2 regions of the Pimelobacter sp. 30-1 genome follow, and region 2 is predicted to be linked to the other one. Evidence: riboswitches for the same ligand, from Rfam matches in the RefSeq annotation. Region 2 holds a riboswitch; the other holds the start of a gene.

Region 1 (15,131 bases), on a different contig from region 2:
CCTCGCCGCCGCGCAGGAAGCGGCCGGGGTCGCTGACCTCGATGATGTGCACCCACCGCACCGGCAGGCCCAGGTTGCCCTCGACCTCGACGGCCAGGTCCAGGTCCGGGTCGCGGACCAGCTCCTCGACGAGCACGCTCAGCCGCCCTCGGGGCCCTGGCCGGCCAGGGCCACGAGCATCCGGTCGAGCGCGGAGCGGGCCTGCTCGCCGCTGGTCACCCCGGCCAGCCAGCGCTGGCTGAGCCCCTCGACCGCGCAGGTCAGCGCCTGGGCGACGAGGCCGGGCTCGAGGTCGCCGCGCAGCGAGCGGTCGACGATGCCGCGCAGGACGCCCACGGTGATCTGCTGGTCCCAGCCCGAGGTGACCCGCTCGAGCGTCGACTGCAGCTCGGGGAACTGGGTCGAGAGACTGGCCACCTCGTTCCACAGGATGTTGAGGTTGCGCACCGACGGGTCGTCGTCGAACTCCGCGCGCAGCGCCTGGTGCACGGCGTCGAAGCCCCGCCCGCCCGCGTCACCCTGGAGCAGGTTGATCGACGGCGCCTGCTCGTTGGCGTACTCCAGCGCCGCGGCCACGAGCGCCTCGCGGTTGGGGAAGTAGTAGTAGAGCAGCTGCGGGGTCACCTCGGCCGCCTCGGCGACGTCCTTGATGGCGAACGCGGTGATGCCCTGCTGCCCGACCACCTGGGCGGTCGCGGCCAGGATGCGCGCGCGGCTCGACGCCTCGGCGGGCGCGCTCACGCGGCACCGCCCGCGACCAGCGCCGGCACCATCGTCGAGACCAGCCGTACGGCGTCCGCCGGCGCCAGCGTGCCGGACAGCACGCGCTGGCGGACCCCGTCGGCCAGCGCGGTCAGCGTCTCGGCGGTCGCGAGGTCGGCCTCCGCAGCGGTCTCGCTCCCCCGCACCCGGGCGACGAGGCGCGCCACAACGGCTTCCCACAGCTCGGTCGAATGGCCCAGGGAGGCGCGCAGCTCGGGGTCGAAGACGGCGGCCTGGAGCCCCGCCGTGCGGACCCGGCCCCGCTCGTCGCCGCCGTCGGCGGGCAGCCCGATGTGGCGCTGGAGCTCCTCGACCAGGTGGGCCAGCGGGTCCCGCTCGCCCGGCGATCGCGGCTGCGAGGGGTAGCGCTCCAGGGCCTCGGCCAGTCCGGCCCGGACCAGCACCTGCCGGTTGGAGAAGTGGTAGTAGATGAGCCCCGTCGAGACGCCGGCGGCCTGGGCCACCGCGTCGATCCGCACACCGGCCGCGCCCTCCCGGGCGATCGCGGCGACCGTGGCGTCGAGGATCTGGGCTCGCGTCAGCTCGCGCTTCGACGCGGTCCGGGCGGTGGTCATGACGGCCATCGTAGGAGAACACCGGCCGTCCGCACCTCCCCTCGGCCCGAGAACCGCCTCCGCGCGCTCCGCGCAACTGAAGTCGTGCCCAGGTCAGCCCGTGGACTCGTTCAGTGCCCCGACGGGCACCGACACCTCCCCGACCGGGCTCGCGGAGCGCTGTCCGCGGGTCAGCAGGACGTAGGAGATCCCGCCGGTCAGGCCGGCCAGCAGCGGGCTCATGTCGATCCCCCCGGTGACCTCGATGAGCGGGCCGTGCCAGATGGTGGTGTCGACCGAGAGCAGCCCGACGACCGTGCCGAGCGCCCACGAGACGACCGCGGGGATCGAGAACCCGTGGGTGAACCAGTAGGCACCGCCGCGCGAGCGCCGGTTGAGGACCTGGAGCGCGTCGGCGTCGTACACGCCGCCGGAGCGGCGGAAGCCGATGAGGGTGATGACCGCCCACGGCGTACCGGCCGCGGTCATGAGCAGCACGAACGCGGTCACCGCGTCGGCGGCGTCCCAGAGGAAGTAGCCGGCGAAGACCAGACCGGTCGAGACGATCGAGGCGACGGTCGTCGCCTGGACCCGGCTCACCTTGGGCACGATGGCGTCGAGGTCGAGGCCCATCGAGTAGAGCAGCACGCCCGCGTTGCCGAAGGTGCCGAACAGGCCGTTGATCAGCAGCAGGACCAGGAACCACGACGGCGCCGCAGCGACCAGGCCGCCGACGTAGTCGTCGGCGTCGCGCGCCGCGAACGAGGTGAAGGTGCCGAACAGCTGGGCGATGAGGACACCGGCGATCATGCCGCCGGTCGAGGCGACCAGGACCCGCTTCTGGCTGTAGCGACGCGGCGAGACGTAGCGCGTGTAGTCGCCGAGCAGGGTGATGAACGCGATCGGGCCGGAGATGCCGACCGCGACGAAGACGAGCAGCCAGGTGGTCCAGAAGTCGCCCAGCAGGTAGCCGTCGTCCAGCACCGGGGCGGTGCTGAACTTCGGCGCGAAGGCGACCACGCCCGCGAGCATGAGCGCGGTCATGATGACCGCGAGGAAGGCGCTCATCTTGGCGAGCAGCTTGTAGCCGTAGATCGCGACGAGCACCGAGCCGATGGCGAGCACGACGTACCCGAGGGCGTAGGCGCCGTCGCCGCCCGGCGTGCCGAAGAGGCGCTCGAGCGGGCCGACCACGGCCGCGCCGCCCGTCCACACCGTCAGCGCGGCGTAGCCCAGCGAGAGGAGCAGGCCGATCCCCGAGCCGAGCAGCCGGCCGCGGACGCCGAACTGCGCGCCGCTGCTCGTCGAGAGGTTGGTCGCGGTCCGGAAGGAGACCAGCGCGAGGGGTGCCACGAGGAGGCAGCCGGCGAGCGTGCCGGCGACCTGGGCGGTCACGCTCTCCCAGAAGCTCAGCCCGAAGGTGGCCGGGAGCCAGCCGAAGATGACCACACCGAGGCACAGGTTCGAGCCGATGAGGATGTTGACGACATCGCGCGGCCGGCCGGTCCGGTCCTGGTCCGGGATGGTGTCGACGCCGTGCTGCTCGATGCCGATCGAGGAGTCGCTGTGCTCCGCCATGAGTGCTCCTTGCTCCGGTGAGTTCGCCTCATCGTGAGGCAGGTCACGTCGGCGTCGGGATAGAGCGAACCTCCAACGTCAGGCCCACTCGTGGTGGGAACCCACAAGGCTCCAGGCGTGGGCGGGCGTCGTACGGGACTGGTGACGCGCTCAGTGGACCACCCCGGCGGGCCACCTGACAGGCCCCGCCAGGCACGGCAGCACGACCTCCCGCGGACCCCTCGTCGAATATGAGTAGATCACTACAGTTAAGTCATGACTTCCCTCAGCACCGACCTCAACGGCGTCGACCTCGCGGCCGTCGGCAGCCTCGTCCAGGCCGTCCAGGCCGACCCCGCCGCCGCCCGGACGACGTGGGCCGCGCACGTGACCTGGAACGGCGCGTTCACCTCCGAGGCGAACGTCCGCTCGTTCGCGCCGATCCCCTCCGACGAGCCGCCCGCGCTCGGCGGCGGCGACACCGCACCCAACCCGGTCGAGCAGCTCCTCGGCGCGCTGGGCAACTGCCTCGCCGTCGGGTACGCCGCCAACGCCACCGTGGCCGGCATCGAGCTGCGCGACCTGCGGGTGGACCTGCGCGGTGACCTCGACCTCCACGTCTTCCTCGGGCTCGCCGAGGGCCACGCGGGCTTCGACGGCATCCGCGCCACCGTCACCATCGACTCCCCCGCGAGCCGCGCCGAGCTCGAGGCGCTGCACACCAAGGTGCTCGCCAGCTCGCCGGTCGGGCACACGCTGCGCAGCGCGGTCCCGGTCGAGGTCAGCCTGGGCTGAGCCTCAGCACCAGGCGTGGACGCCGCCCGGCGTCAGGTCGCGGTCGCGCATGACCACGCCCAACCGGTCGCCGTAGGCCGCGCAGGTGCGGCGGAAGTCGCGCCGGCGGTACTCCACGACCAGCACCCGGTCGCCGTACGACGCGACGTAGTCACCGCACTCGTCGTAGCGCCCGCACTGCTCGGCGATCGCGAAGTCGAAGCCCAGCCGCCGGCCGTCGAGCTCGGCCCAGTTCTTCTGGGCCACCGCGAGCCCGGCGGCATGGGCGCGGGCGGTGAGCAGGCGGGAGTACTTCTTGGCGTGGCGCGCCCGGACCAGGCCGTGGCTGCGGGAGAACGAGTCGAGGTTGTCGAGCTCGACGCCGTCGTAGCCGGCGCGGGCGCAGCCGTCGATCCAGCGCCCGACGATCGCGGCCAGGCGCTGGCGCTTGGCCGGGGTGCGCAGGTCGAGGAGCCACTCGCCCCAGGCCTCGTCGACGACCGGGCGCCCGCCCTGGCGCAGCACCAGCCCCGGGCGCTTGCGCCAGAACCGCCGCTCGTCGGGCTGGGTCTGGAAGCCGTTGACGTAGCAGATGTTGTAGACGCCCGGCGCCGGCGCGGCGCGCCGGTCGCGGACCACCACGCCCACGTTGGGCGCGGGCGTCGCGACGCCGCCGAGCTGGTAGTCGGGGTCGACGCCGCCGGGTGGGGGCGTGACCGTGGGTCCGGACCCGAGCGCGATCACCAGGCCGAGGACCAGTGCGGGGAGCATCAGTGGATCTGCGTCCGCCAGTCGGCCGGCACCCGGCCCTGCGGCCCGGGCGCGGGCTGGTCGTCGGGGTGGCTCGTCGGCGCGGCGAGCGCCGGGCCGTCGTAGTAGTCGTTGCTGGCGTAGTCCCAGAACCAGTCCTCACCCGGCTCGTAGGACTGGATGAGCGGGTGCCCGCTCGCGCGGAAGTGCGCCGACGCGTGCTGGCGCGGCGAGGAGTCGCAGCAGCCGACGTGCCCGCAGGCCGCGCACCGGCGCAGGTGGACCCACCACCCGTCGGCGGCGGTGCACTCGGCGCAGCCGGGGCCGCTGGGCGGGATGTCGGTGGCGATCGCGGGGGTCTCGTCGGCCATGCGCCCGAATCTACGCCGTCCCCGGTGCCGGCCACGAGCGCCACGGCGTGCGCGGCGTGGCTCCGTGGTCGGGATCGACGCCGACGACCCGGCCGCCGGCGGGGAGGTCGACCGTGACGTGCTTGGCCTCCGCGTCGACGTGCCCGTGCTCGGCGAGCGCGGGACCGAGCCGCCAGGCCCCGCGCTCCCAGTCGTAGGACGACGAGTGGCCGTGCACCTGGTCGACCGGCGCGGGCTCCTCGGCCTCGGCCCACGAGACGAGCAGCTCGCTCGCGGCGGCGGCCCACAGCGGCCCGGCCAGCGGGTCCGGGTCGCGGCCCTGGAGCAGGCAGCCGGCCCGGAACAGCGCGGGGTCGTCGGCCTGGGCGAGCGCACCCAGCGCGTCGGCGATCTCGCCGGCCGAGCCGGGGGCGCCGAGCACCTCGCGCCAGAACCCCCGGGTCAGCCCGGCATGGGTGACCAGGACGCCCGTGGGCAGCACGGTCGCGGGCACCATGAGCCCCTCGCGCCACCAGGCCCCGATCCGGTCGGCCGCGGTCGGGTCGAGCGGCGTGGGCCACTGGAACGCAGCCGGGCGGACGTACTGCGCCTCGTGGTTGCCGATGAGCTGGACCCAGCGCCCCGGCTGGCGGCGCAGGTAGCCGTCGACCTGGCGGACCACCTCCTCGGAGTCGGGGCCGCGGTGCACGAGGTCGCCCACCTGGACGACGACGAGGTCGTCCGGGATCGGTCCGCGCCCCTCGTCGGGCACCCCGAGCCGGGCGAGCTCGGCGCGCAGCGCCCCGGCATGGCCGCCGACGTCGCCGATCACCGCGTGGCGGGTGCTCATCGCGACCACGACTCGGGGTCGTCGTACAGGGAGAGGTTGTCGAGGCGGCGCTGCACCGCGGCGATCTCGCGCACCGCGCGGGTGATGATGCTGCGGTCGATCGCGGAGACCGCGGTGAGGTCGACCCGGTCGCCGGGCGCGACGCCCTGCTCGACCTGGCGCAGCTGGTGGCGCAGCCGGATCCGCTGGAGCACCTCGAAGACCTCGACCAGCGCGAGCGCCTGGGGCGCCGGGAGCACCGTCGACCCGGCCGCGGCGCGGAGCCGCTCGGTGGTCGGCAGCGCGGACGAGCCGACGCTGAGGGCCGCCCAGCGCGCGAGGTTGACGATGGGCAGCAGCGCGTGGTCCTTGAGGTCGAAGCCGGTCCGGCGCCCCGACAGCACGTCGCGCAGCGAGCGCAGCCGGGCCCGCCGCGCGAGCGACTCCTGGAGCAGCAGCCGCATCGTGCCCGGGTGCCCGCGCAGCCCGGCGACGACCCCGGTGACCGCGGGCAGCCCGGGATCGCCGTAGATCGGGCGGCCGTCGACGAGCAGCGAGGTCATCATCGCGCCGTTGTTGCGGGCCGGCGCGGCGAGCCACTGGCGTCCGGCGGCCCGCCAGGCGGCGTTGGTCCGGGCGAAGAGCGGCCGGGCCGCGGTGGCGCCGTGCCGGTCGCTGGTCAGGCCCGCGGCGGCCAGGCCGTCGACCACCTCGGCGAACACGTGCCGGTAGCGGACGATGTCGTCGGCGCTCACCCGGTCGTCGAAGGCCGCCGCGGAGTCGATGTCCGAGCTCGGCACCGCCTCGCCGCGACCGTTGCTGCCGAGCGCGAGCCAGGTGAAGGCGTCCGGGTCGAGCGCGGGGTGCCGAGCGAAGACGAGCTCGACCATGCGTCGTACGGTCGTGTCGAGCAGGGCGGTGTGCACCGTGATCACCTTGGTCGAGGCCAGTCCCCCGTCGAGCAGCGAGGCGAGGACGCCGGGGATGCCGCGAGCCCGCTCCTGGAGCTCCTCCACCGACGCCGCGCGGCGCAGCTGCTCGTGCAGCGAGACGCCGGCGGTGGTCGACGACACCACGAAGTCGCGCGGCTCGACCGCGCCGCGCAGCGTCCCGTCGCGGTCGACGACGAGCACGTAGTCGGCGCGCCGGTCGAGCAGCAGGATCAGCGCCGCCGCGGCCGACTCGCCGCTCACCACCTGGTCGGGCGTCTCCCCCGTGACGAGGTCGCCGACGGCGGTCTCGGCGGTGACGTCACCGGCCAGCACCCGCTCGCGCAGCATCCGGTCGGTGACGATCCCCCAGCCGCCGTCGAGCTCGACGGCGGCGTAACCGTGGTCGGCCGCGGTCATCCGCCGCGCCACGTCGACCACCCGCTCGCCGGGGGCCGCGACGACCGGACGGCTCACGACCAGCTCGTCCACGACGACGTACGCCGGGGAGTCGGTCGCGGGCGGCCCCGCCAGCACCTCCGGTACGACGACCGGCCGGTCCCCCGCGAGCAGCTCCGAGACCCGGGCGGCTGGCAGCCGCAGCAGCGTCACCGGCCCCAAGGCGACCGCCAGCGGCCCGATCGCGCGGCCGGTCAGCGTGGCGTCGAGCCCGAACACGTCCCCCGGCCCGAGCACCAGGTCCGGCACGTCCGTGGCGCTCTCCGGCTCGACCCACAGCCCGACCTTGCCGGCCCGGATCACGTGGACGTGGCGCGGCATCGCGGTGAAGGCGTCGAGCAGCACCTCACCGTCCTCGTGCTCGACCACCCGCCCGCTGCGGGCGAGGTCGGTCAGCTCGTCCTCGCCGAGCCGGTCGAAGGGCGGCGTCGCGGCCAGCGTCGCGACCGCCTCCGGGACCACGGCCACGGCTCAGGCCGTGCCCGGCGTCGGCGGGTCCGGGAGGTCGTACCCGGAGCCGCCCACGGACTCGTCGAGCGCGGCCCGCCACGACCCGTCGTCGATGTACTGCTTCAGCGCGGCGTCGACCTTCGCGACCAGCGCGGTGTCGCCCTTGCGCACGCCGATGCCGTAGCGCTCGTCGGTGAACCCGTCGCCGACGACCTTGAGCTTGCCGCGGTAGCGGTCCTCGCTCGCGTAGCCCGCGAGGATCAGGTCGTCGGTCGTGACCGCGTCGACCTTGCCGTCGAGCAGCGCCTCGACGCAGGCCGAGTAGCGCGGGTACTCCTTGAGCGTGATGTCGCCCTTGTAGTGCTCGCGGACGTACTCCGAGGACGTGGTGCCCGTCACCGAGCAGAGCACCCGGTCGTGAAGCGTCTTGGGGCCGGTGATCTCGGTGTCGTTGCGCCGGATCAGCAGGTCCTGGTGGGCGACGAAGTAGGGACCGGCGAAGTCGACCTGCTGCTTGCGCTCGTCGGTGATCGAGTAGGTCGCGACAACGAGGTCGGCCTGGCCGCTGGTGAGCAGCTCCTCGCGGTCGGCGGGATCGGCACGGACCCAGGTGATGTCGTCGTCGTCGACGCCGAGCGCCTCGGCGACGTAGGTGGCGGTGTCGACGTCGAAGCCGCTGTAGTCGTCGCCGTCCTTGAACCCGACGCCCGGCTCGTCGTACGAGATGCCGATGGTGAGCTTGCCGCCCGCCTCGGCGCCCTCGACGAGGTCGGGCTTCTTGATCTCGCCGCTGTCGCCGCACGCGGCGAGGCCGGTGCCGAGCAGGGCGGCGAGCACGACACCACAGGTACCGCGGCGCAGGGTCGGGGCGGGCATCACACGTCCTCCCGTCCGGTGGCGGGCAAGGGTTCCTCGTCGACGTACCGGGGGCCGTCGTCGGTCCAGACCGACTGCATCCGGCCGCCGGTGTTGGCGATCACCTGGGGCCGCACGACCAGCCAGCCGATGCCCAGCACGAGCGCGATCACCGGGATGCCGATGACCACGACGAGGAAGTTCGTCTTCTCCCAGAAGTACGGCGAGGCCTGCCACCCGGAGATGGCCATGCCCACGATCACCAGTCCCAGGAAGACCAGCCCGGCGATCGACGTCCACGGCGACAGGGGTGCCTGGAACGGGCTGGGTGGGATGACGCCGCGGTCGGAGAGCCGCCGCAGCCGGATCTGGCACAGGAAGATCGAGGCCCAGGTGAACACCACCCCGATCGCCGCCGCCTCGAGCGCGATCTCGAAGGCGTGCTCGGCGACCGCGTTGAGCAGCGCGCCGAAGACGTAGACCACCGAGGTCATCACGATGCCGGCCCACGGGACGCCCGAGGAGCTCATGCTCAGCGTGAACGACGGCGCCTGCTTGGACATGCCGAGGCTGCGCAGCACCCGCCCGGTCGAGTAGAGCCCGGAGTTGAGGCTCGACATCGCCGCGATGATGAGGATCATCTGGATCGCCGCGCCCATCCAGTTGAGCCCGAGCCGGTCGAAGACCGTGACGAACGGGCTGATCCCGGGCACGAACTCGCTGGTCGGCAGCATCGAGACCAGCAGCAGGATCGAGCCGCAGTAGAACACCGCGATCCGCATGATCACCGCGTTGACGGCCTTGGGCACCTCGCGCTCGGCGTCCTCCATCTCGCCCGCGGCGACACCGACCATCTCGATCGCGGCGTACGCGAAGATCACGCCCGACATCACCAGGATGGGTCCGTACCACTCGAAGCCGCCGGAGGTCGGCCAGAAGCCGCCCGGGTTGCTCCACAGGTTCTGGAAGCCCGCCTCGTGACCACCGATGTCGAAGCGGCCGATCACGACGACCAGGCCGACCACGAGGAAGACCACGATCGCGGCGACCTTGAGGATCGCGGCCCAGAACTCGAACTCGCCGAACGCCCGCGCCGAGAGCAGGTTGATCACCAGCACCACGGCCAGCGCGACGAGCACGGTGATCCACTTCGGCAGGTCCGGGAACCAGTACTGCATGTAGAGACCCACCGCGGAGAGCTCCGCGATGCCGGTGAGCGCCCAGTTGAGCCAGTACATCCAGCCGGTGACGTACGCCGCGCCCTCGCCGTAGAACTCGCGCATGTAGGACACGAACGCACCCGACGTCGCCCGGTGCAGCACCAGCTCACCGAGCGCCCGCATCAGGAAGTAGGCGATCATCCCGACGAACGCATAGCTGAACAGCAACGCCGGTCCGGTGCTGTGCAGCCTGCTGGCCGAGCCGAGGAACAGGCCGGTGCCGATGGCCCCGCCGATCGCGATCATCTGGACGTGCCTGCGGCCGAGCGTCTGCTTGTAGCCGACCTGCTCGGCGTCGAGCGCCGACGGGGCGCCTTCCACTGCTGTCATGCGCACACTCCCTAGGGACGGCACCGGCCCCGAGTGGCCGGCGCACAAGTCGCGTCCGCGCATCGTCCACCCACGACGCGCCGCATGACAAGGAGTCACCCGGCGCGTCGGACGATCACCAGGGTGAGGGCTCGTAGTCCTTGACGAAGCAGCCGTAGAGGTCCTCGCCCGCCTCGCCGCGCACGATCGGGTCGTAGACCCGCGCCGCGCCGTCGACCAGGTCGAGCGGCGCGTGCCACCCCTCGGCCGCGATCCGCAGCTTCTCGTGGTGCGGCCGCTCGTCGGTGATCCAGCCCGTGTCGACGGCCGTCATCAGGATCTTGTCGGTCTCGAACATCTCGCCCGACGACGTCCGGGTCATCATGTTGAGCGCGGCCTTGGCCATGTTGGTGTGCGGGTGCCCCGCCCCCTTGTAGCGCCTCGAGAACTGCCCCTCCATCGCCGAGACGTTGACGATGTAGGCCCGCCGCGCGCCGTTCTGGACCGCGGCCCGCAGCGCCGGGCGCAGCCGGGAGTTGATGAGGAACGGCGCGATCGAGTTGCAGAACTGCACCTCCAGCAGCTCCAGCGGGTCGACCTCGTCGAGCACCTGGGTCCAGGAGTTGTTGTCCTGGATGTCGGGGATCAGCCCGCCCGCGTCGATCGCCGTCCCGGCCAGGTGCTGCTCCAGCGAGGCGTTGCCCGCCTTGAGCGCCAGCGCGGTCAGCGACGCCGCGTTGTGCGCCGCCACCGCCGCCTCCGCCGACTCACCGTCGTGGTGGGCCACCGCGGTCGTCGACAGCGCGCCCGCGATCGCCGCGGGGTGGGCCTCGGAGATCCGGTCGAAGGTGACCATCTCGGGCAGTGCCTTGACGCCCAGCGACTCGGCGGTCGGGAGTGCCGCGTTCTCGCCGTCGATGAGGTGGGAGTAGGCGCCGGGGAGGCGTCGTACGGTCTGGCAGGCGTTGTTGACGATGATGTCGAGCGGCCCGTCGGCCGCGACGTCGTCGGTCAGCGAGATCACCTGGGTGGGATCGCGCAGGTCGATCCCCACCACCTTGAGCCGGTGCAGCCAGTCGGCGGAGTCCTCCATCGCGGCGAAGCGCCGTACGGCGTCCTTGGGGAAGCGCGTCGTGATCGTCGTGTGCGCCCCGTCGCGCAGCAGCCGCAGCGCGATGTACATCCCGATCTTGGCCCGCCCGCCCGTCAGCAGCGCCCGCTTGCCCGTCAGGTCCGTGCGCTGGTCGCGCTTGGCATGGCTCATCGCCGCGCACCGCGGGCACAACCAGTGGTAGAACGCGTCGACGAGCGTGAAGTCCTCCTTGCAGATGTAGCACCCGCGCGCCGTGATCAGCTCCCCCGCGAACGCCCCCTGCGCCGTCGACACCAACGGGATCCCCGCCGTCTCGTCATCGATCCGCATCGCCGACCCGGTCGCCGTCTTCTCGATGATCTCCTGGTCGTGCTTCTGCCGCTCCATCCGGATCTCGGCCCGCCGCGCCCGCTTGATCATCTTGTACATGTACGACGCCGCCCGCTTCACGGTGCGGATGTCATCGTGGTCCGGCGGCAGCTGCGGCAGCTGCCCCAGGACCTTGAGGGCGATCGCGAGCTCGTCGGGGTCGATCCCGCTCAGCTGCTCGGAGGGGTCGACGAAGTACGGGCTGGGCACTGCCGAATCGTACGTGCGGTTCAGCCCAGGCCATGGATCAGGCCCGCGACCAGCGGATGCACCGGCACCTCACCCGCCACCTGCGCCCGCAGCCCGGCCTCGCTCGCCGCGACCACCGTGGTCTCCTCGAACTCGGGCTCGACGCCGTGGACGACGGCGCCGTCCGTCGTACGGGTGGCTAGGTAGGCGTACGCCCCCTCCACCGACATCAGCACCACCCGGTGCCCCCGCCAGAACTCCCGGATCGCGGCCTCCTCGGCGGCGCTCCCGGCGGCCTCGAGGCTCATCTGCTCGAAGGCATCCGGCCCGAAGGCGGCATCGGCAGGCTCCTCATCAGCCCCCACGAACCAGACCACAGGATCCACGGGGCCGACGATAGGCGCCGAGGTGGCGGCCGGCTAAGCGCGGCCGCCACCGCAACCAAGCTCACCAGCCAGCCAACCCAGCAACCTCGGCGCAGCAACCCCGCGACCTCGACCCAGAAACCAAGCAACCTCGGCGCCGGAACCCCGCGCCCTCGGCGGCCGCCAGCCCCACCCCGCGTTGACCCGGCCCCCGCAGCCTCCTAGGCTCAGCGACGCACAACTGAACATCGCGCTGTTCGAACCCCAGCGGGAGAGTCTCCGTCCCACGAGGACGGGGCGCCGAAGGAGCAAATCTCCCCAAGAATCTCTCAGGCACCCTGACCGCTGGGACGAGGCGAACTCTGGAAAGTCGGACCGGATCCACCGGTCCGCACCCACGGTGCAAGCCGTCCGACCGGACGGTGAAGCTCTCAGGTAGCGATGACAGAGCGGGGAGGCAACCCAGCCACGAGCGCGGCGCGAGCCGGCTCTCCACGAGGAAGCCTCCCAAATGACCACGACCCCCGCAGGGACCCCGCAGGACGCTCCGCCGAGCACGCCGCGGCTCACCCCGCTGCACGAGGTGCACCGCGCGCTCGGTGCGTCGTTCACCGACTTCGCGGGCTGGCAGATGCCGGTCCGGTACGGCTCGGAGACCGCCGAGCACCGCGCCGTCCGTACGACGGCCGGACTCTTCGACCTGACCCACATGGGCGAGATCGAGCTGAGCGGGCCCGGGGCCGGCGCCGCGCTCGACCGGGCGCTGGTGGGCCGGCCGTCGGCGATCGGTGTCGGCCGGGCGCGCTACTCCATGATCTGTGCCGAGGACGGCGGGATCATCGACGACCTGGTCGTCTACCGGCTCGCCGACGAGCACTTCCTGGTCGTCGCCAACGCGAGCAATGTCGCCGTGGTGGCGCCCGAGCTCGCCGCCCGCGCCCAGGGGTACGACGTCGAGGTCCGCGACACCTCGGCCGACTGGGCGCTGCTGGCGGTCCAGGGTCCTGCGTCGGCGGAGATCCTGGCCGGGCTGACCGAGCTGCACGTCCCCGACCTCAAGTACTACGCGATCGACGCCGGCACGGTCGCCGGGATCGACGTGCTGCTGGCCCGAACCGGCTACACCGGCGAGGACGGCTTCGAGGTCTACTGCAAGCCGGACGACGCCGCGGCGATCTGGGCGGCGCTCAGCGAGGCCGGCCAGGCGCACGGCCTGGTCCCGGCGGGCCTGGCGTGCCGCGACACGCTGCGGCTCGAGGCGGGCATGCCGCTCTACGGTCACGAGCTCGACCGGGAGACGACGCCCTTCGAGGCGAACCTCGGGCGGGTCGTCGTCCTCGACAAGCCCGAGGGCTTCGTCGGCGACGCCGCGCTGGCACGGCGCAAGGAGGAGGGTCCGCAGCGCGTGCTCGTCGGCCTGGTCTCGTCCGGCCGGCGCTCGCCGCGGGCCGGCTACCCGGTGCACGACCCGGCGACCGGTGCCGAGGTCGGCATCGTCACGAGCGGCTCGCCCTCCCCCACGCTGGAGAAGCCGATCGCGATGGCCTACGTGCCGCCGGCGCTGGCCGAGCCGGGTACCCGCCTGGCCGTGTCCCTGCGCGGCACCCTCGAGGACGCCGAGGTCGTCGCGCTCCCGTTCTACACCCGCACCCGCTGAGCCCAGCCCACGACTTCCAGGAGATCACCATGACCAACCCCACGAACCTCCAGTACACCGCCGAGCACGAGTGGGTCGCCCTCGACGGCGACCTCGCCAAGGTCGGCGTGACCGCCTACGCCGCCGACGCACTCGGCGACGTCGTGTACGTCGACCTCCCCCAGGTCGGCGCCTCCGTCACCGCCGGCGAGTCCTGCGGCGAGCTCGAGTCCACCAAGTCCGTCAGCGACCTCTACGCCCCGGTCACCGGCGAGGTCGTCGAGGTCAACGACGCCGTCGACGCCGACCCGAGCCTGGTCAACAGCGACCCGTTCGGCGCCGGCTGGCTGTTCGTCGTCAAGGTCACCGCGCCCGGCGAGCTGATCGACGCCGCGGCCTACGAAGCCCTCCTGGACGCCTGATGGGCCCGGCCGTGCTCGACCAGTCCCTCGCCGCCTTCGACCCCGACGTCCACGCGGCGATCACCGCCGAGCTCGCCCGCCAGCAGGGCACGCTCGAGCTCATCGCGTCCGAGAACTTCGCCCCCGTCGCGGTGATGGAGGCGCAGGGCTCGGTCCTGACCAACAAGTACGCCGAGGGCTACCCCGGCCGCCGCTACTACGGCGGCTGCGAGCACGTCGACGTCATCGAGCAGCTCGCGATCGACCGGGTCAAGGACCTCTTCGGAGCCGAGGCCGCTAACGTGCAGCCGCACTCCGGCGCCCAGGCCAACGCGGCCGCGATGTTCGCGCTGCTCGATCCCGGCGACACGATCCTCGGGCTCGACCTGGCGCACGGTGGGCACCTGACCCACGGCATGCGGCTCAACTTCTCCGGCAAGCTCTACGACGTCGTCGCCTACCACGTCGACCCGGCCGACTTCCGGGTCGACATGGCCGAGGTCGAGCGGCTCGCCGTGCTCCACGAGCCCAAGCTGATCGTGGCCGGCTGGTCGGCGTACCCGCGCCAGCTCGACTTCGCCGAGTTCCGCCGGATCGCCGACCTCGTGGGCGCCTACCTGATGGTCGACATGGCCCACTTCGCGGGACTCGTCGCGACCGGCCTGCACCCGAGCCCGGTCCCCTACGCCGACATCGTCACCACGACGACGCACAAGACCCTCGGCGGACCGCGTGGCGGCGTCATCCTCAGCAAGGCCGCGCTGGCCAAGAAGATCAACAGCGCGGTCTTCCCCGGTCAGCAGGGCGGACCGCTGGAGCACGTCGTCGCGGCCAAGGCCGTGGCCTTCAAGATGGCCGCGTCGCCGGAGTTCAAGGAGCGCCAGGAGCGCACGCTCGAGGGCGCCCGGATCATCGCCGAGCGGCTCACCCGGCCCGACGTGGTCGAGGCGGGCGTCTCGGTGCTGACCGGCGGCACCGAGGTCCACCTCGTGCTCGTCGACCTGCGCGACTCCGAGCTCGACGGCCAGCAGGCCGAGGACCGGCTCCACGGCATCGGGCTGACGGTCAACCGCAACGCGGTCCCGTTCGACCCGCGCCCGCCGATGGTCACCTCCGGCCTGCGGATCGGTACGCCGGCCCTCGCCACCCGCGGCTTCGGCGCGGAGGCCTTCGCCGAGGTCGCCGACGTGATCGCCGAGGCGCTCAAGCCGTCGTACGACGAGGGCACCGCGGCCAAGCTCCGCGACCGGGTGGCGGCGCTGGCCGCCGCGCACCCGCTC
Region 2 (15,131 bases):
GACGGGCTCAACGGCACCCGCCAGCGCACCGAGGGCGAGATCACCCGCCTCGAAGGTGTCGCCGAGGGCCTGCGCGACGACTCCACCAAGCGCCAGACCGCGCTGGAGCAGGCCGATGCCGAGGTCGACCAGCTCAACATCCTGGCCGGCCTGGTGCCGGTCACCGGGCCGGGCATCCGGCTCACCATCACCGAGGACGACGGCCGCGTCGAGCTCGCCTCGCTGCTCGACACCATCGAGGAGCTGCGCACGGTGCGGGCCGAGGCGATCGCGATCAACGGCAAGGTCCGGGTCATCGCGCAGACCTCGTTCACCGAGACCGACGGCGGGTTCCTCGTCGACGGCGAGCGGATCGAGGCGCCGTACGTCATCGACGTGATCGGCGAGCCCGGCGTCCTCAGCGGCGCCATCGACTTCGCGCTCGGGCCCAAGAAGCAGCTCGAGGACGACGGCGCCCGGGTCCAGGTGCGCGAGCTGCGCACCGTCGACATCGAGGTCGTGGCACGCCGCGACGAGCCGCGCTACGCCGTACCGGACGAAGGGCAGTAACCTTCCGGCCATGACGAACCCCGGGGACCTCAAGTACACCGCCGAGCACGAGTGGATCCGCCAGCCCGGCGAGGCCGCCGGCTCGGTACGGGTCGGCATCACCGACTTCGCCCAGGACGCGCTCGGCGACATCGTCTACGTCTCCCTGCCCGAGACCGGTGCCGCGGTGACCGCGGGCGCCTCGTGCGGCGAGCTCGAGTCGACCAAGTCGGTCAGCGACGTCTACGCCCCGGTCACCGGCGAGGTGGTCGCGGTCAACGAGGCGCTCGACGCCACGCCCGAGCTGGTCAACACCGACCCCTACGGCGCGGGCTGGCTGTTCGAGATCGTCCCGGCCGACGTCGCGGACCTCGACGGTCTGCTCGACGCGGCGGGATATGAGGCCCAGCTCGACACCTGATCCGGTAGGTTCGTGAGTGAGCCGGCCGGCCCCCGCACGGTCGCCGATTCGATCCGTCCAGACGAGGAGTCCACTGATGCCGTTCTGCACCGCCTGTGGTCGGCAGAACCCCGATGACGCGCGTTTCTGCTCCCAGTGCGGCACGCGCCTGGTCGCCCCCGAGCCGGCGGCGCCCCCGGTCACCGATGCCACCGCGACGATCCAGTTCGGCGGCGGCGACAAGGTCGAGACCTCCGACCGCGCGCTGAGCGCGGTCGACGCGGCCGCCGTCGACGCCCTGCCGACCGGGCACGCGCTCCTGGTCGTGCAGAAGGGTCCGGGTGCGGGCAGCCGCTTCCTGCTCGACGCCGACGAGGTCACCGCCGGCCGGCACCCCGAGAGCGGCATCTTCCTCGACGACGTCACCGTCTCCCGGCGCCACGCGGTCTTCCGCCGCGAGGGCGAGGGCTTCACGGTCGAGGACGCGGGCAGCCTCAACGGCACCTACGTCAACCGCGACCGGATCGAGAAGACCACCCTCAAGGACAGCGACGAGGTGCAGGTCGGCAAGTACCGCCTGGTCTTCTTCGCCGGGCACGAGAGCGTCTGAGCATGCCCGCTGCGGTCGCTCGGGGCGAGCGCGAACCGCTGCTCAACATCGGGCAGGTCCTCGATCGGCTGCGTGCCGACTTCGAGGACATCAGCATCCCCAAGATCCGGTTCCTCGAGTCCGAGGGCCTGGTCAAGCCGGAGCGCACGCCCGCCGGCTACCGGAAGTTCTCCGAGGCCGACATCGCCCGGCTGCGCTACATCCTGCGGATGCAGCGCGACCACTACCTGCCGCTCAAGGTGATCGGCGAGCACCTCGACGCCCTCGACCGCGGGCTCGAGCCGCCCGCCCCCGAGCCCGTCGTCCCGACGGTGCCCAAGGTCGCCCTGGGCTCCGACGGCCTGCCCGCCCCCGAGTCGTTCCGTCGTACCGACCGGTTGCGGCTCTCGCGCAAGGAGCTGATCAAGGTGGCCGAGATCGACGAGGACCTCCTCGGGCAGCTCGAGGCCTACGCCCTGATCGCCCCGTCCGCGACGGGGCACTACGACACCGACGCCCTGGTCATCGCCGAGACCGCCCGCGAGCTCGCCGACTTCGGCATCGAGCCGCGCCACCTGCGCGCCTTCCGCACCGCCGCGGACCGCGAGATCGGCCTCATCCAGCAGGTCGTCGCTCCGCGCCGTGGTCGCGACGCCGGCGCCGCCGCGCGCGCCGAGGAGGCGGTCAGCGAGATCGCCGCGCTCTCGGTCCGCCTGCACGCCACGCTGGTCAAGGCCGGTCTGCGCCAGCTCTGAGCCGGTCGTCCCCGGCGTTCGGCCCGAGCAGTAGGCTGGACGCATGCGCGAGGTCGACGTCATGGGTGTGCGGGTGGAGATGCCGTCCAACCAGCCGATCGTGCTGCTGCGCGAGGTGGCCGGCGATCGCTACCTGCCGATCTGGATCGGCGCCGTCGAGGCGACCGCGATCGCCTTCGCCCAGCAGGGCGTCACGCCGCCGCGGCCGCTGACCCACGACCTGATGAAGGACATCCTCTCCGCCACCGGCAACGAGCTCAGCGAGGTCCGGATCACCGACGTGCGTGACGGCGTCTTCTTCGCCACGCTCGTCTTCGCCTCCGGCGCCGAGGTCAGTGCCCGGCCCTCCGACTCGATCGCCCTGGCGCTGCGCACCGGGACGACGATCTACTGCGACGACGCGGTCCTGGCCGAGGCCGGGCTCTCCGCGCCGGCCGAGGAGGAGGACGAGGTCGAGGCCTTCCGGGAGTTCCTCGACCACGTCTCGCCCGAGGACTTCGAGTCCGGTCAAGGGTGAGCCCGACCTGCTGCGGACCGGGTGCAGGTCCTCAACCTCAGCCTTAACTTGAGGGTTTTCGCGACACGCCCAGCGACGTCTTTGACCGGCCTGATGCCGCGGCCGTACCTTGAAGAGTCGAAACGACAGCAGTGCAACGCCGCGCCCAGTGGAGGACCCCGTGAACGAGCAGCAGCCCGAGAAGGTCGGTCAGGACACGGCTGCGGCGACCGCTGTCGCGGAGGAGCAGGGTCTGCTCTTCACCGATGACGTCTCCCCGCTTCCCAGCGACCAGGGCTACCGCGGCCCGACCGCGTGCAACGCCGCGGGGATCACCTACCGCCAGCTCGACTACTGGGCCCGTACCGGCCTGATCGAGCCCAGCGTGCGCGGGGCCAAGGGCTCCGGCTCGCAGCGCCTCTACAGCTTCCGCGACATCCTGATCCTCAAGATCATCAAGCGGCTCCTCGACGCGGGCATCTCGCTCCAGCAGATCCGCACCGCCGTGGGCCACCTGCGCGAGCGCGGCACCGACGACCTCACCCAGGTCACCCTGATGAGCGACGGCGCCTCGGTCTACGAGTGCACCAGCAACGACGAGGTCATCGACCTGCTCCAGGGCGGTCAGGGTGTCTTCGGCATCGCCATCGGTGGCGTGTGGCGCGAGATCGAGGGCACGCTGGCGCAGCTGCCGAGTGAGTCCGCCGCCGAGGCCGGTACGCCGGACGAGGCCGGCCACGCCGGTGACGAGCTCGCCGCGCGGCGCGCTGCCCGCAACGTGGGGTAACCTGTCTTTCGCTGATCGATGCTGCACGGGAGAGTCCAGTCTCCACCGTGAGGCTGGCGCCGAAGGGGCAATCCCTCCCCGGAACCTCTCAGGCGCCAGGACCGTGCAGAGCAGGCAACTCTGAAGGTGCACCGCTGCGCTGACAGAGGGGGAGGCTGTCCTGTTGTTCCTCGAGGAAGCCACCCCGCACATGAGCGCACCCTTCGTCCACCGTCACATCGGCCCCGACGACGCCCAGGTCGAGGCGATGCTCGACCGCCTCGGCTACGCCTCGCTCGAGGCCCTGATGGAAGCCGCCGTCCCGAAGTCGATCCGCTCCACCGACCCGCTCGGCCTGCCCGACGCGGTCGACGAGGAGACCGCCGCGGCCGAGCTCCGCGCCCTGGCCGGGGCCAACGTGCCCGGTGAGGCGATGATCGGCCTGGGCTACCACGCGACCGTGACGCCGGCGGTGATCCGCCGCAACGTGCTCGAGGACCCGAGCTGGTACACCGCCTACACGCCGTACCAGCCGGAGATCTCGCAGGGCCGGCTCGAGGCCCTCATCAACTTCCAGACCATGGTCGCGGACCTGGCCGGCCTGCACACCGCGGGCTCCTCGCTCCTCGACGAGGGCACCGCCGCCGCCGAGGCGGTCGCGCTGGCCTTCCGTGCCAACCGCAAGGCGAGCGGCCCGTTCGTGGTCGACGCCGACGCGCTGCCCCAGACCATCGACGTCGTGCGCACCCGCGCCGAGGGCATCGGCATCGAGATCCTCGTGGCCGACCTCAGCGAGGGCCTGCCCGAGGGCGAGGTCTCCGGCGTGCTCGTGCAGTACCCCGGCGCCTCCGGCCGGATCGGCGACATCAAGCCGGTCATCGACGCGGTCCACGAGCGCGGCGGCCTGGCCGTCGTCGCTGCCGACCTGCTCGCGCTCACCCTGCTCGAGGCGCCCGGCGCGCTCGGCGCCGACGTCGTGGTCGGCTCGGCCCAGCGCTTCGGCGTCCCGCTGTTCTACGGCGGCCCGCACGCCGGCTTCATGGCCGTGCGCGAGGGCCTCGAGCGCCAGCTCCCCGGTCGCCTCGTGGGCGTCTCGGTCGACGCCGAGGGCCGCCCGGCCTACCGGCTCGCGCTCCAGACCCGCGAGCAGCACATCCGCCGCGACAAGGCGACGTCCAACATCTGCACCGCGCAGGTGCTGCTCGCCGTCACTGCCGGCATGTACGCCGTCTACCACGGTCCCGCCGGCCTCAAGGACATCGCGGCCGGCATCCACGCCCTGACCCGCCGCGCCGCCGCGTCCCTCGGCGCGGCCGGCATCGAGGTCGTCAACGAGAGCTTCTTCGACACCCTCACCGTCCGGGTCCCCGGGCGCGCGGACGAGGTCGTCGCCGCGGCCCGTGCCGCCGGGCTGCACCTGCGCCCGGTCGACGCCGACACCGTCGCCATCGCGTTCGGCGAGACCGCCGGCGAGGGCGTGCTGAGCGCGGTGCTGGCCGCGTTCGGTGTCACCGAGGTCTCCGCCGCGGGCGAGGCCGGCCTGCCCGAGGACCTCGAGCGCACCACCGACTACCTGACCCACCCGGTCTTCAACACCCACCACAACGAGACCTCGATGCTGCGCTACGTCACGCGGCTCGCGAACCGTGACTACGCGCTCGACCGCGGCATGATCCCGCTCGGCTCGTGCACGATGAAGCTCAACGCCACCACCGAGATGGAGCCCATCTCGCTGGCCGGCTTCGCGAACCTGCACCCGTTCGTGCCGGGCGCCGACGCCGACGGCTACCGCCGGCTGATCGAGCAGCTCGAGGGCTGGCTGGCCGAGGTCACCGGCTATGACCGGGTCTCGATCCAGCCCAACGCGGGTGCCCAGGGCGAGTTCGCGGGCATGCTCGCGATCCGCAACTACCACCGGGCCAACGGCCAGGACCAGCGCGACGTCTGCCTGATCCCGTCCTCGGCCCACGGCACCAACCCGGCCTCCGCGGTGATGGCCGGCATGCGCGTGGTCGTCGTCAAGGCCGAGGACGACGGCACCGTCGACCTCGCCGACCTGCGCGCCAAGTGCGAGCAGCACGCCGACACGCTCGCCGCGATCATGGTCACCTACCCCTCGACGCACGGCGTCTACGAGGAGACCATCACCGACCTGTGCGACATCGTCCACGAGCACGGCGGCCAGGTGTACGTCGACGGCGCCAACTTCAACGCCCTGCTCGGGTTCGCCCAGCCCGGCAAGTTCGGCGGCGACGTCTCGCACCTCAACCTGCACAAGACGTTCTGCATCCCGCACGGCGGCGGCGGTCCGGGCGTGGGCCCGGTCGCGGTGCGCGCCCACCTGGCGCCGTACCTGCCCACGCACCCGCTGCACCCCGACGCCGAGCGTCGCGAGGGCACCGGCGCGATCAGCGCGGCGCCGTTCGGCTCCGCCGGCATCCTGCCGATCTCGTGGGCCTACATCCGGATGATGGGCGGCGCGGGCCTGACCCGGGCCACCGCCGTCGCGGTGCTCTCGGCCAACTACGTCGCGACCCGCCTCGGCGAGCACTACCCGGTGCTCTACCGCGGCGAGTCCGGGCTGGTTGCCCACGAGTGCATCCTCGACCTGCGCGAGATCACCAAGGACACGGGCGTCTCGGTCGACGACGTCGCCAAGCGGCTCATCGACTACGGCTTCCACGCCCCGACCATGTCGTTCCCGGTCGCCGGCACGCTCATGGTCGAGCCGACCGAGTCCGAGGACCTCGCCGAGATCGACCGGTTCTGCGACGCGATGATCGCGATCAAGGGCGAGATCGACCAGGTCGGTGCGGGGGAGTGGGCCGTCGACGCCTCGCCGCTCCACCACGCCCCGCACACCACCCGCGCGCTCGTCGGCGAGTGGGACCGTGCCTACTCGCGCGAGGTCGCGGTCTTCCCGGCCGGCCACTCCGTCGACAAGTACTGGCCGCCGGTGGCCCGCATCGACCAGGCCTACGGTGACCGCAACCTGGTCTGCGCGTGCCCGCCGATGGACGCCTACGCCGAGTGACCCCATGACCACGCCGTACGACGACCGGCTGGCCGCGCTCCAACGAGCCGGCCGGCTGGCGTCGGTCAGCGCCGCGGTCGCCCGCGCCGGTGACCCGGTGTGGCACGGCAGCCTGGTCGCCGACCCGGCCACGCCGGACCTCGGCCCGGCGACCGCCTACCGGATCGGGTCGATCACCAAGACCCTGACTGCGGTGCTGGTCCTCCAGCTGCGCGACGAGGGCCGGCTCGACCTGGCCGACCCGGTGGGCCGGTTCGTCCCCGGGGCCGGCTACGCCGAGGCCACCCTGCGCGACCTGCTCGCCCATACCGCCGGCCTGCAGAGCGAGCCGGCCGGGTCCTGGTGGGAGCGCTCGCCCGGGGTCGGCATCGACGCCCTGCTCGCGGCCAACGACGGCGCGGGCCGGGTGGCGGGCGCGGGGGAGTACTTCCACTACTCCAACCTCGGCTTCGCGCTGCTCGGCGAGGTCGTCGCCCGGCTGCACGGGGCGCCGTGGTGGGAGGTGGTGCGCGCGCGGCTGCTCGACCCGCTCGGCATGGGCGCGACGACGTACCTGCCGCCGGAGGACCACGCGCCCGGGCGCAGCGTCGACCACTTCGCCCACACGCTGAGCCCCGAGCCGCTCACCGACACCGGCGCGATGGCGCCGGCCGGGCAGCTCTGGAGCACCCCGGCCGACCTGCTGCGCTGGGCCGACTTCCTCGTCACCGGGCACCCCGGCGTGCTGAGCGCCGCGACCCTGGCCGAGATGGCCACGCCGACCGCACTGGGCGGCGACTACGGCCTCGGCCTGCGGGTGCTCGCGGTCGAGGGCCGGACGCTGGTCGGGCACACCGGCTCGATGCCCGGCTTCCAGGCCTCGCTGTTCGCCGACCGCGCGAGCCGCGACGCCGTCGCCGTCCTGGCCAACGCCACGACCGGGCTCGACACCGACGCCGCGCCGGGCGTGCTGCTGGGCCTCACCCCGGCGCCCGCCGGCGGCGCGCCCTGGCGCCCGTCGGCCGTACCCGTGCCGGACCCGGTGGCCGCGGTGCTGGGCGTGTGGTTCTGGGGCAACACCGCGTTCGGCTTCGAGTGGACCGGCGGTGAGCTCGTCGTGCGTGACCTGCGCAGCGGCGAGGTCGAGGACCGGTTCGGCCTGCGGCCCGGGGGCGAGGCCTTCACCGGGACCGAGGGCTACCACCGCGGCGAGACCCTGCGCGCCGTACGCCGTCCGGGCGGCGAGGTGAGCCACCTGGAGTGCGCGACCTTCGTGTGGACCCGGACGCCGTACGACCCGCGGGCGCCGATCCCCGGTGGCCTGGCATGATGTCCGGGTGAACGAGAACACGTTCCAGTTTTCCTGGTTCCGTCAGTCCGCCGCCGGCTTCGACCCGCTGCCGTTCGCGCAGAGCCTGTGGCGCAGCGACCAGATGCACGGCGTGGCCGTCAGCGGCCTGCTCGCGCGGGCGCTGGAGCACGCCGTGCGCGACGCCGGCCGGACCGGACTGGTCCCGGCGCGCTACCACGTCGACCTGTTCCGCCCGGCCCGGATGATCACCACGACGGCCTCCGCGCGGATCGTGCGCGAGGGGACGCGCCTGCTCCTGCTCGACGCCGTGGTCGAGCAGGAGGGCGAGGTGGTCGCCCGCGCCGGCGCGACCTTCCTGGCGCCCTCGGCCGCCGCGCCCGGCGAGGTCTGGGCCTCCTCGGCCGAGAGGCCGACCCCACCGCCGGCCGAGCTGCTGCCGCCCGCCGGTGAGCACCACGTCCCGTTCTTCGCGAGCGCGCAGCCCTGGTCGGACGACTTCGGCGACCACCAGAACGCCGGACGGCACCAGACCTGGCAGACCGCCGTCCCGATCGTCGAGGGCGAGGAGTGCACGCCCTTCCAGGCCGTCGCCTCGATCGCCGACGCGACGAGCATGGTGACCAACTGGGGCGCGGCCGGCGTCGAGCACATCAACACCGACATCGACCTCGCGCTCTGCCGGATGCCCGACAGCAGCCGGCTCGGCCTGCGTGCGCTGGACCACCTCGGCTCCGACGGGATCGTCGTCGGCACGGCCGAGGTCTTCGACAGCGCCGGCGTCGTCGGCACCGCGACCGTCACCGCCCTGGCCAACACCCGTCGTACGGTCGACCTGTCGGCCGGGGTGGAGTCGCACGGCTCCGCGTGAGGCTCAGGCCGCGACGTGCGGCACGGTCTCCTTGAGGAAGCCGCGCGCGCCGAGGAAGTTCTCGAGCGAGGCGCGGTGCTCGTCGCAGGCCAGCCAGGTCTTGCGGCGCTCGGGGGTGTGGATCTTGGGGTTGTTCCACAGCAGCTGCCACTGCGCCGCCGTACGGCAGCCCTTGGCCGAGCAGAGGTCAGGCCCGGCCTCGTCCTCAGTCATGCCCGCCGCCCTCGCCCAGCTGGCGCTGCGCGTCCCCGCCGCCGGTCAGCGGCAGCTCGGTGGAGCGGCTGTCCTCGGCGTTGGCCGCGACCACGGCGACGTACGGCAGGATGATGGCGCCCGCGATGAGCAGAGGCCACAGCCAGTGGATGCCCGCCGCGCCGGTGATCGCCGCGCCGATGAAGCACAGCGTGCGGATCGACATGGCGATGACGTACTTGCGCTGGCGGCGCGCGATGTCGGCCTGCGGGCTGGAACCGGCGGTCGTGATCCGGATCGCGTCGTCGTGGTGCCCGCGGGGGTGGAGCGGCCGCGAGGAGGACATGTCCCCACCCTACGCCCGGCCCTGAGTACGCTGCTCGCATGTCCAACCGCACCTACCGCGTCACCGAGATCGTCGGCACCTCCCCGGACGGCATCGACCAGGCCATCCGCAACGGCGTCGTTCGCGCCGGGCAGACCCTGCGCCACCTCGACTGGTTCGAGGTCGAGGGGGTGCGCGGCCAGATCAAGGACGGCCAGGTCGAGCACTTCCAGGTCACCATGAAGGTCGGGTTCCGCCTGGAGGACGACGAGTAGGACGGCTCCGGCGGGCGTCCTTCCGGGCACCGCGCCGCTTGTGGGGTCCGCCCCCGGCGGTGGTGTTGCGGGGTTGCGGTTTGGTCCCAAACCGCAATGCCGGGCACCGATCCGACGCGGTTTGGTCCCAAACCGCAACGCCGCGCACACGCCCAGATGCGGGGGATTTGTCGAGGTCCTACAACCCAGGGCCGCGATCTTGGTGCCCGCCGCCCACGAGCGGACGGGCCCTGCGCCACTAGCGTCACAGAGCGTGAACTCTCCACGCTCTGTGCTCGTCACCGGCGGCAACCGCGGCATCGGCCGCGCGATCGCCGAGGCCTTCGTCGCCGCAGGCGACAAGGTCGCCGTCACCACCCGGAGCGGGGGAGCGCCCGAGGGCGCCCTCGAGCTCAAGGCCGACATCACCGACCCGGCCGCGGTCGAGGCGGCGTTCGCCGCCGCCGAGGAGGCGCACGGGCCGGTCGAGATCCTCGTCGCCAACGCCGGCATCACCAAGGACACCCTGCTCCTGCGCATGTCCCAGGACGACTGGGACACGGTGATCGACACCAACCTGACCGGCTCCTTCCGCCTGGCCAAGCGTGCCTCCAAGAGCATGCTGCGCCAGAAGAAGGGCCGGATCATCTTCATCTCCAGCGTGGTGGGCCTGCTCGGCTCGCCGGGCCAGGTCAACTACGCCGCCTCCAAGGCGGGCCTGGTCGGCATGGCGCGCTCGCTGGCGCGTGAGCTCGGCCCGCGCTCGATCACGGCCAATGTCGTCGCCCCCGGGTACGTCGACACGGACATGACGGCCGTGCTCACCGACGAGCAGAAGGAAGGCATCCGCGCCCAGGTCCCCCTGGGCCGGTACGCCGACCCGGCCGAGGTGGCCGGAGCGGTCCTGTGGCTCGCGAGCCCGCAGGCGGCGTACGTGACCGGCGCCGTGATCCCGGTCGACGGCGGACTCGGAATGGGGCACTGAACATGAGCGGAATCCTCGACGGCAAGAACATCCTGGTCGCGGGCGTCACGCTCGACTCCTCGATCGGCTTCGCGGTGGCGAAGTTCGCCCAGGAGCAGGGCGCGACGGTGCTCGTGTCCAACTTCGGGCAGGCGCTGCGGATCACCCGCCGCATCGTCAAGCGGCTCCCCGAGCTGCCCGAGGTCATCGAGCTCGACGTCACCGACGCCGAGCACCTCGCGGCGCTCCCGGACGCGATCCGTGCGGCCCTGGGCCCGGACGCCGTGCTCGACGGCGTCGTGCACTCGATCGCCTACGGCAACCCCGAGACCCTGCTCGGCGGCAAGTTCCTCGAGGGCCCGTGGGAGGACGTCGCGCAGGCCGTGCAGGTCTCGGCGTACTCGCTGAAGTCGCTGGCCGTGGCCTGCCGCCCGCTGATGAGCAACGGCGGCTCCGTGGTCGGGCTGACCTTCGACGCGAGCGTGGCCTGGCCGGTCTACGACTGGATGGGCGTCGCCAAGGCGGGCCTGGAGTCGTGCGCCCGCTACCTGGCCCGCGACCTCGGCGGCGACAGGATCCGGGTCAACCTGGTCTCGGCCGGCCCGCTGCGCACGCTGGCCGCCAAGGCGATCCCCGGCTTCGAGGACCTCGAGTCGATGTGGACCACCAAGTCGCCGCTCGGCTGGGACAACACCGACCAGGAGCCCACCGCCAAGGCGGTCTGCGCGCTGCTGTCCGACCTGTTCCCGGCGACGACGGGCGAGATCGTCCACGTCGACGGCGGCTTCCACGCGATGGGCGCCTGACTCACTCCCGGGCCAGGCGCTGCGCACCGAGCGTGAGCAGCGCCCACACCACGACGACGATCCCGATCTCCTCGAGCACGTACCACGGCCACGGCCCGAGGAGGTCGAGGATCGACGTCGCCGGCTTGCGCACCAGGTAGCCGTAGTTGGTGTCGGCCACGACGTTGAAGACGTACGTCGCCACGGCCCACCCCAGCGTGGTCGCGACCGCCGCCCGGTAGTCGCGCCACCGCGGCGCCTTGCGCAGCCCCAGCACGAGGTAGACCGCCGCCCACACGATGAGCAGGTGCAGCGCCCAGAACGCGAAGTAGCGCGGGTGCGGCAGGTCCTCGTTGAGCGAGGGCGTCAGCACCCCCTGGATGGTCAGCGTCAGGCCCCAGAAGTAGGTCAGCGTCACCGGGAACGGGTGGTGCGTCCACAGCGCCCAGGTGGCCGCGATCCAGGCCAGGTCGCACAGGTGCAGCGGCAGCGTGACGTCGATGTCGAAGTTGGCGACGAGGTCGATCACCTGGAAAGGCACTGTCACCGCGGGGATCAGCAGCGCGCACGTCCGGCTGAACCGGCTCGGTCCCGGCAGGCCCGCGGCGGCCTCGCGCCGGCCGAGCAGGAACGCGCCGACCAGGCCGGCGGCGAAGATCGCCAGCGGCACCAGGTGGGTGGGCCCGTACTGCTCCACGGCACTACCATGCACGGGTGGACAACCAACGGCTGCTGGTCGTCGTGCGACACGCCAAGGCCGAACCGTTCGCCGCCTCCGACGTCGAGCGCGTCCTGACCGACCGGGGGCGTCACGACGGCGCCGCGCTGGGCGCGTGGCTGGCGGCCCAGGGGGTGCGCCCGGGCGTCGCCTACGTGTCGTACGCCGCCCGGACCCGCGAGACCTGGCACGTCATGGCCGGCGCCGCGGCGTGGGCGCTCGCGCCCCACATCGACGGCAACCTCTACGGCACCGACGAGGACGGCGTCCTCGAGCTCGTGCACACCACGCCCGAGGACGTCGCGACCGTGGTCGTGGTCGGCCACAACCCGACGATGGGCATGCTGGCCCAGCTGCTCGACGACGGCGAGGGAGCGGCCACCGGCGCGGTCGCGACCGAGGGCTTCCCGACGAGCGCGGCGGCCGTGTTCGCCGTACCGGGGCCGTGGGCCGAGGTCGAGCCGATGGCGGCCCGCCTCGTCGGCTTCCACGTCGGCCGCGCCGCCGACGCCTAGGGCGCTGGCGCGCTAGACCAGCGGCGGCGCGGGCGTCACGATGCCGGCCTCGGCGTCGGCGGCCTCGATCTCCTCGCGGGTGATCCCGAGCAGGTACATGATCGTGTCGAGGTAGGGCACGTTGAGCGAGGTGTCCGCCGCCTCCTGGACGACGGCCCGCGCGTTGTAGGCGATGCCGAGCCCGGCGGCGTCGAGCATGTCGAGGTCGTTGGCGCCGTCGCCGATCGCGATCGTGGCCGCCTCGGAGACGCCCAGGTCGGCGGCGAACTCGCGCAGCGCCCGCGCCTTGCCGGCCCGGTCGACGACCTCGCCGACGACCTCGCCGGTGAGCTTGCCGTCGACGATCTCGAGCGTGTTGGCCCGGGCCCGGTGGATGCCGAGGTCGGCGGCGAGCCGGTCGGTGATCTGGCTGAAGCCGCCCGAGACGATGGCGAAGCGGTAGCCGAGGCGGCGCAGCGTGCGCACCATCGTCCGGGCTCCGGGGTTGACCACGATGGCGGCGTAGACCTCGTCGAGGACCTTCTCGTCGAGCCCGGCGAGCAGCTTGACCCGCGCGCGCAGCGACTCCTCGAAGTCGAGCTCGCCGCGCATCGCGCGCTCGGTGACGTCGCCGACCTCGGCGCCGTAGCCGGCGTGCTGGGCGAGCATCTCGATGACCTCGCCCTGGATGAGGGTCGAGTCGACGTCCATCACGATCAGGCGCATGCCGTGGCGCAGCAGGTTGGCGGGCTGGACCGCCACGTCGATGCCGTACGACGCCGCGTCGCTCGCGAGCAGCATGCGGAGCCGGTCGGGGGCCGCGCCCGAGACGTCGAGCTCGATGGCGGTCACGGGGTAGCGGGCCATCCGCTCCATGCGGTCGATGTTGCCGCCGCAGTCGGCGATCCGGCCGGCGATGGCGGCCATCGCGGAGGCCTTGAGCGGCGCGCCGATGACGGTGACGTGGGCCCGGTCGGCCGGACGGGTCCGGTTGTCGCCCGAGCCGCGCTCGATCTCGACGCTCATGCCGAGCGCCTCCACGGTGCTGGTCACCGCGTGGCGCAGCTTCTTGCGGTCGCGCGGCGCGGTGACGAGGACGCCGAGCACGAGCCGGCCGCGCATCAGGATCTGCTCGATGTCGACGACCGCGACGCCGGAGCCGGCGAGGCTGTCGAGGACGGCGCTGGTCACACCGGGCCGGTCGGCACCGGTGACGGTGATCAGGAGGGTGTCGTCCGCGGCGGGATCGTGAGGGCTCATCGCGGGTGCAGGCTATCGCTGTCCGCGCTCGTCGTCGGCCGGTGGCCAGCCGTCGGGCGCGCACGCGGCCGTCAGCGCCAGGCGCGCGGCCCGCTCCAGCGGCTCCAGCGCGTCGCGCCGGGCGGCCGCCTCGCTCGCGGTGACCGCGCCGCCGTCGTCCTCGAGGGCCAGCGCCGCGACGTGCTCCAGGTGCAGGGCGCGCCCGGCCAGGTCGATGCAGCGCGACGGCGTGCCCGGCGGGGCCGTCAGCGGGACACCCGTGCGCAGGTCGTGCAGCTCGTCGGCGACCTCGGGCCGCCAGCGCGCCACGTCCAGCTCGGCCAACCGGTTCGCGGCGGCCAGCAGGGCCCCACGCAGGCCGCGGTCGGCCTCGCCCAGGTCCGGCGGCGGGCGCCGCTCGGCCGGCAGCAGCGCCCACTCGACCGCCCGGCCCACCTGGCGTGGCACCAGACCGGTGCCGGCGCCCAGCAGCAGGGCGACCTCGCCGGCCTCGATCGCGGCGCGGTTGAGCTCGCGCGGGCCGCGCAGCCCGGTGGGGTCACCCGGTGCCGGGAACACCGCGGCGACCGCGGTGGCGCCGTCGTTGCGGGCCGCGGCGAGCTCGAGGAGCAGGGGAGCGGGCTCGTCCGCACCGGTCACGACGTGGGCGACGTCCTCGCCGAGCACCGCGTCGAGGAAGTCGTCGGGCCCCACCCGGCCACGCAGCCACGCCGTACCCCACCAGGCGAGGCGGGCGGAGGCGGGGAGTGCGGTCACGGCCCGGAGAGTACTCGTTAAGGTGGCTCGCATGTCCGCCGTGCTGGAGCTCGCCGAGGTCACCGTGCGTCGTGGGCAGGCCACCCTGCTCGACCGGGTCAGCTGGGTGGTCCGCGAGGGCGAACGCTGGATCCTGCTCGGCGCCAACGGGGCCGGCAAGACCACGCTGCTCCAGATCGCCGCGGCCCAGCTGCACCCGACGTCCGGCGCGGTCGGGCTGCTGGGTGAGCTGCTCGGCACCGTCGACGTCTTCGAGCTGCGCCCGCGGATCGGGGTGTCCAGCGCGGCCGTCGCCGAGCGGATCCCGCGCAACGAGACGGTCCGCGACCTGGTGCTCTCCGCGTCGTACGCCGTGCTCGGGCGCTGGCGCGAGGAGTACGACGACGTCGACCACGCCCGCGCCGACGCGCTGCTGCGCGAGGTCGGCGTGATGAAGCTGGCCGACCGCACCTTCGGCACCCTCAGCGAGGGCGAGCGCAAGCGGGTCCAGATCGCCCGGGCCCTGATGACCGACCCCGAGCTGCTGCTCCTCGACGAGCCGGCCGCGGGCCTCGACCTCGGCGGCCGCGAGGACCTGGTCTCGACGCTGTCGGTCCTCGCCTACGACCCGTCGTCCCCGGCGACGGTGCTCGTCTCGCACCACGTCGAGGAGATCC

The links. A riboswitch is a leader RNA that binds a small molecule or an ion and turns the genes downstream of it on or off. The one in region 2 is predicted to bind glycine.
Region 1: linked by a shared signal. The riboswitch ahead of gcvT (glycine cleavage system aminomethyltransferase GcvT) and the one ahead of gcvP (aminomethyl-transferring glycine dehydrogenase) in region 2 are both predicted to bind glycine.

What each region holds. Positions count from the first base shown of each region.
Region 1 covers NZ_NHTS01000002.1:124-15,254, reverse strand. The annotation lists gene CCO04_RS04535 (helix-turn-helix domain-containing protein) at 1-136, opposite strand, end outside; gene CCO04_RS04530 (TetR/AcrR family transcriptional regulator) at 139-741, opposite strand; gene CCO04_RS04525 (TetR/AcrR family transcriptional regulator) at 738-1,337, opposite strand; gene CCO04_RS04520 (cytosine permease) at 1,431-2,894, opposite strand; gene CCO04_RS04515 (OsmC family protein) at 3,150-3,668, shown strand; gene CCO04_RS04510 (endo alpha-1,4 polygalactosaminidase) at 3,672-4,418, opposite strand; gene CCO04_RS04505 (UBP-type zinc finger domain-containing protein) at 4,418-4,768, opposite strand; gene CCO04_RS04500 (metallophosphoesterase) at 4,779-5,597, opposite strand; gene CCO04_RS04495 (putative nucleotidyltransferase substrate binding domain-containing protein) at 5,594-7,432, opposite strand; gene CCO04_RS04490 (glutamate ABC transporter substrate-binding protein) at 7,436-8,290, opposite strand; gene CCO04_RS04485 (amino acid permease) at 8,290-9,819, opposite strand; gene CCO04_RS04480 (SDR family NAD(P)-dependent oxidoreductase) at 9,935-11,470, opposite strand; gene CCO04_RS04475 (hypothetical protein) at 11,491-11,835, opposite strand; glycine riboswitch at 12,073-12,169, shown strand; gene gcvT (glycine cleavage system aminomethyltransferase GcvT) at 12,326-13,471, shown strand; gene gcvH (glycine cleavage system protein GcvH) at 13,501-13,872, shown strand; gene glyA (serine hydroxymethyltransferase) at 13,884-15,131, shown strand, end outside.
Region 2 covers NZ_NHTS01000007.1:350,826-365,956, reverse strand. The annotation lists gene CCO04_RS20565 (DUF881 domain-containing protein) at 1-549, shown strand, start outside; gene gcvH (glycine cleavage system protein GcvH) at 560-949, shown strand; gene CCO04_RS20555 (FHA domain-containing protein) at 1,026-1,538, shown strand; gene CCO04_RS20550 (MerR family transcriptional regulator) at 1,541-2,272, shown strand; gene CCO04_RS20545 (bifunctional nuclease family protein) at 2,316-2,789, shown strand; gene CCO04_RS20540 (MerR family transcriptional regulator) at 2,950-3,555, shown strand; glycine riboswitch at 3,572-3,669, shown strand; gene gcvP (aminomethyl-transferring glycine dehydrogenase) at 3,746-6,568, shown strand; gene CCO04_RS20530 (serine hydrolase) at 6,573-7,877, shown strand; gene CCO04_RS20525 (acyl-CoA thioesterase domain-containing protein) at 7,885-8,727, shown strand; gene CCO04_RS20520 (acetone carboxylase) at 8,731-8,940, opposite strand; gene CCO04_RS20515 (DUF3099 domain-containing protein) at 8,933-9,265, opposite strand; gene CCO04_RS20510 (dodecin) at 9,304-9,519, shown strand; gene CCO04_RS20505 (beta-ketoacyl-ACP reductase) at 9,773-10,483, shown strand; gene fabI (enoyl-ACP reductase FabI) at 10,486-11,268, shown strand; gene CCO04_RS20495 (TIGR02206 family membrane protein) at 11,270-11,944, opposite strand; gene CCO04_RS20490 (histidine phosphatase family protein) at 11,962-12,480, shown strand; gene serB (phosphoserine phosphatase SerB) at 12,493-13,719, opposite strand; gene CCO04_RS20480 (hypothetical protein) at 13,732-14,475, opposite strand; gene CCO04_RS20475 (ABC transporter ATP-binding protein) at 14,507-15,131, shown strand, end outside.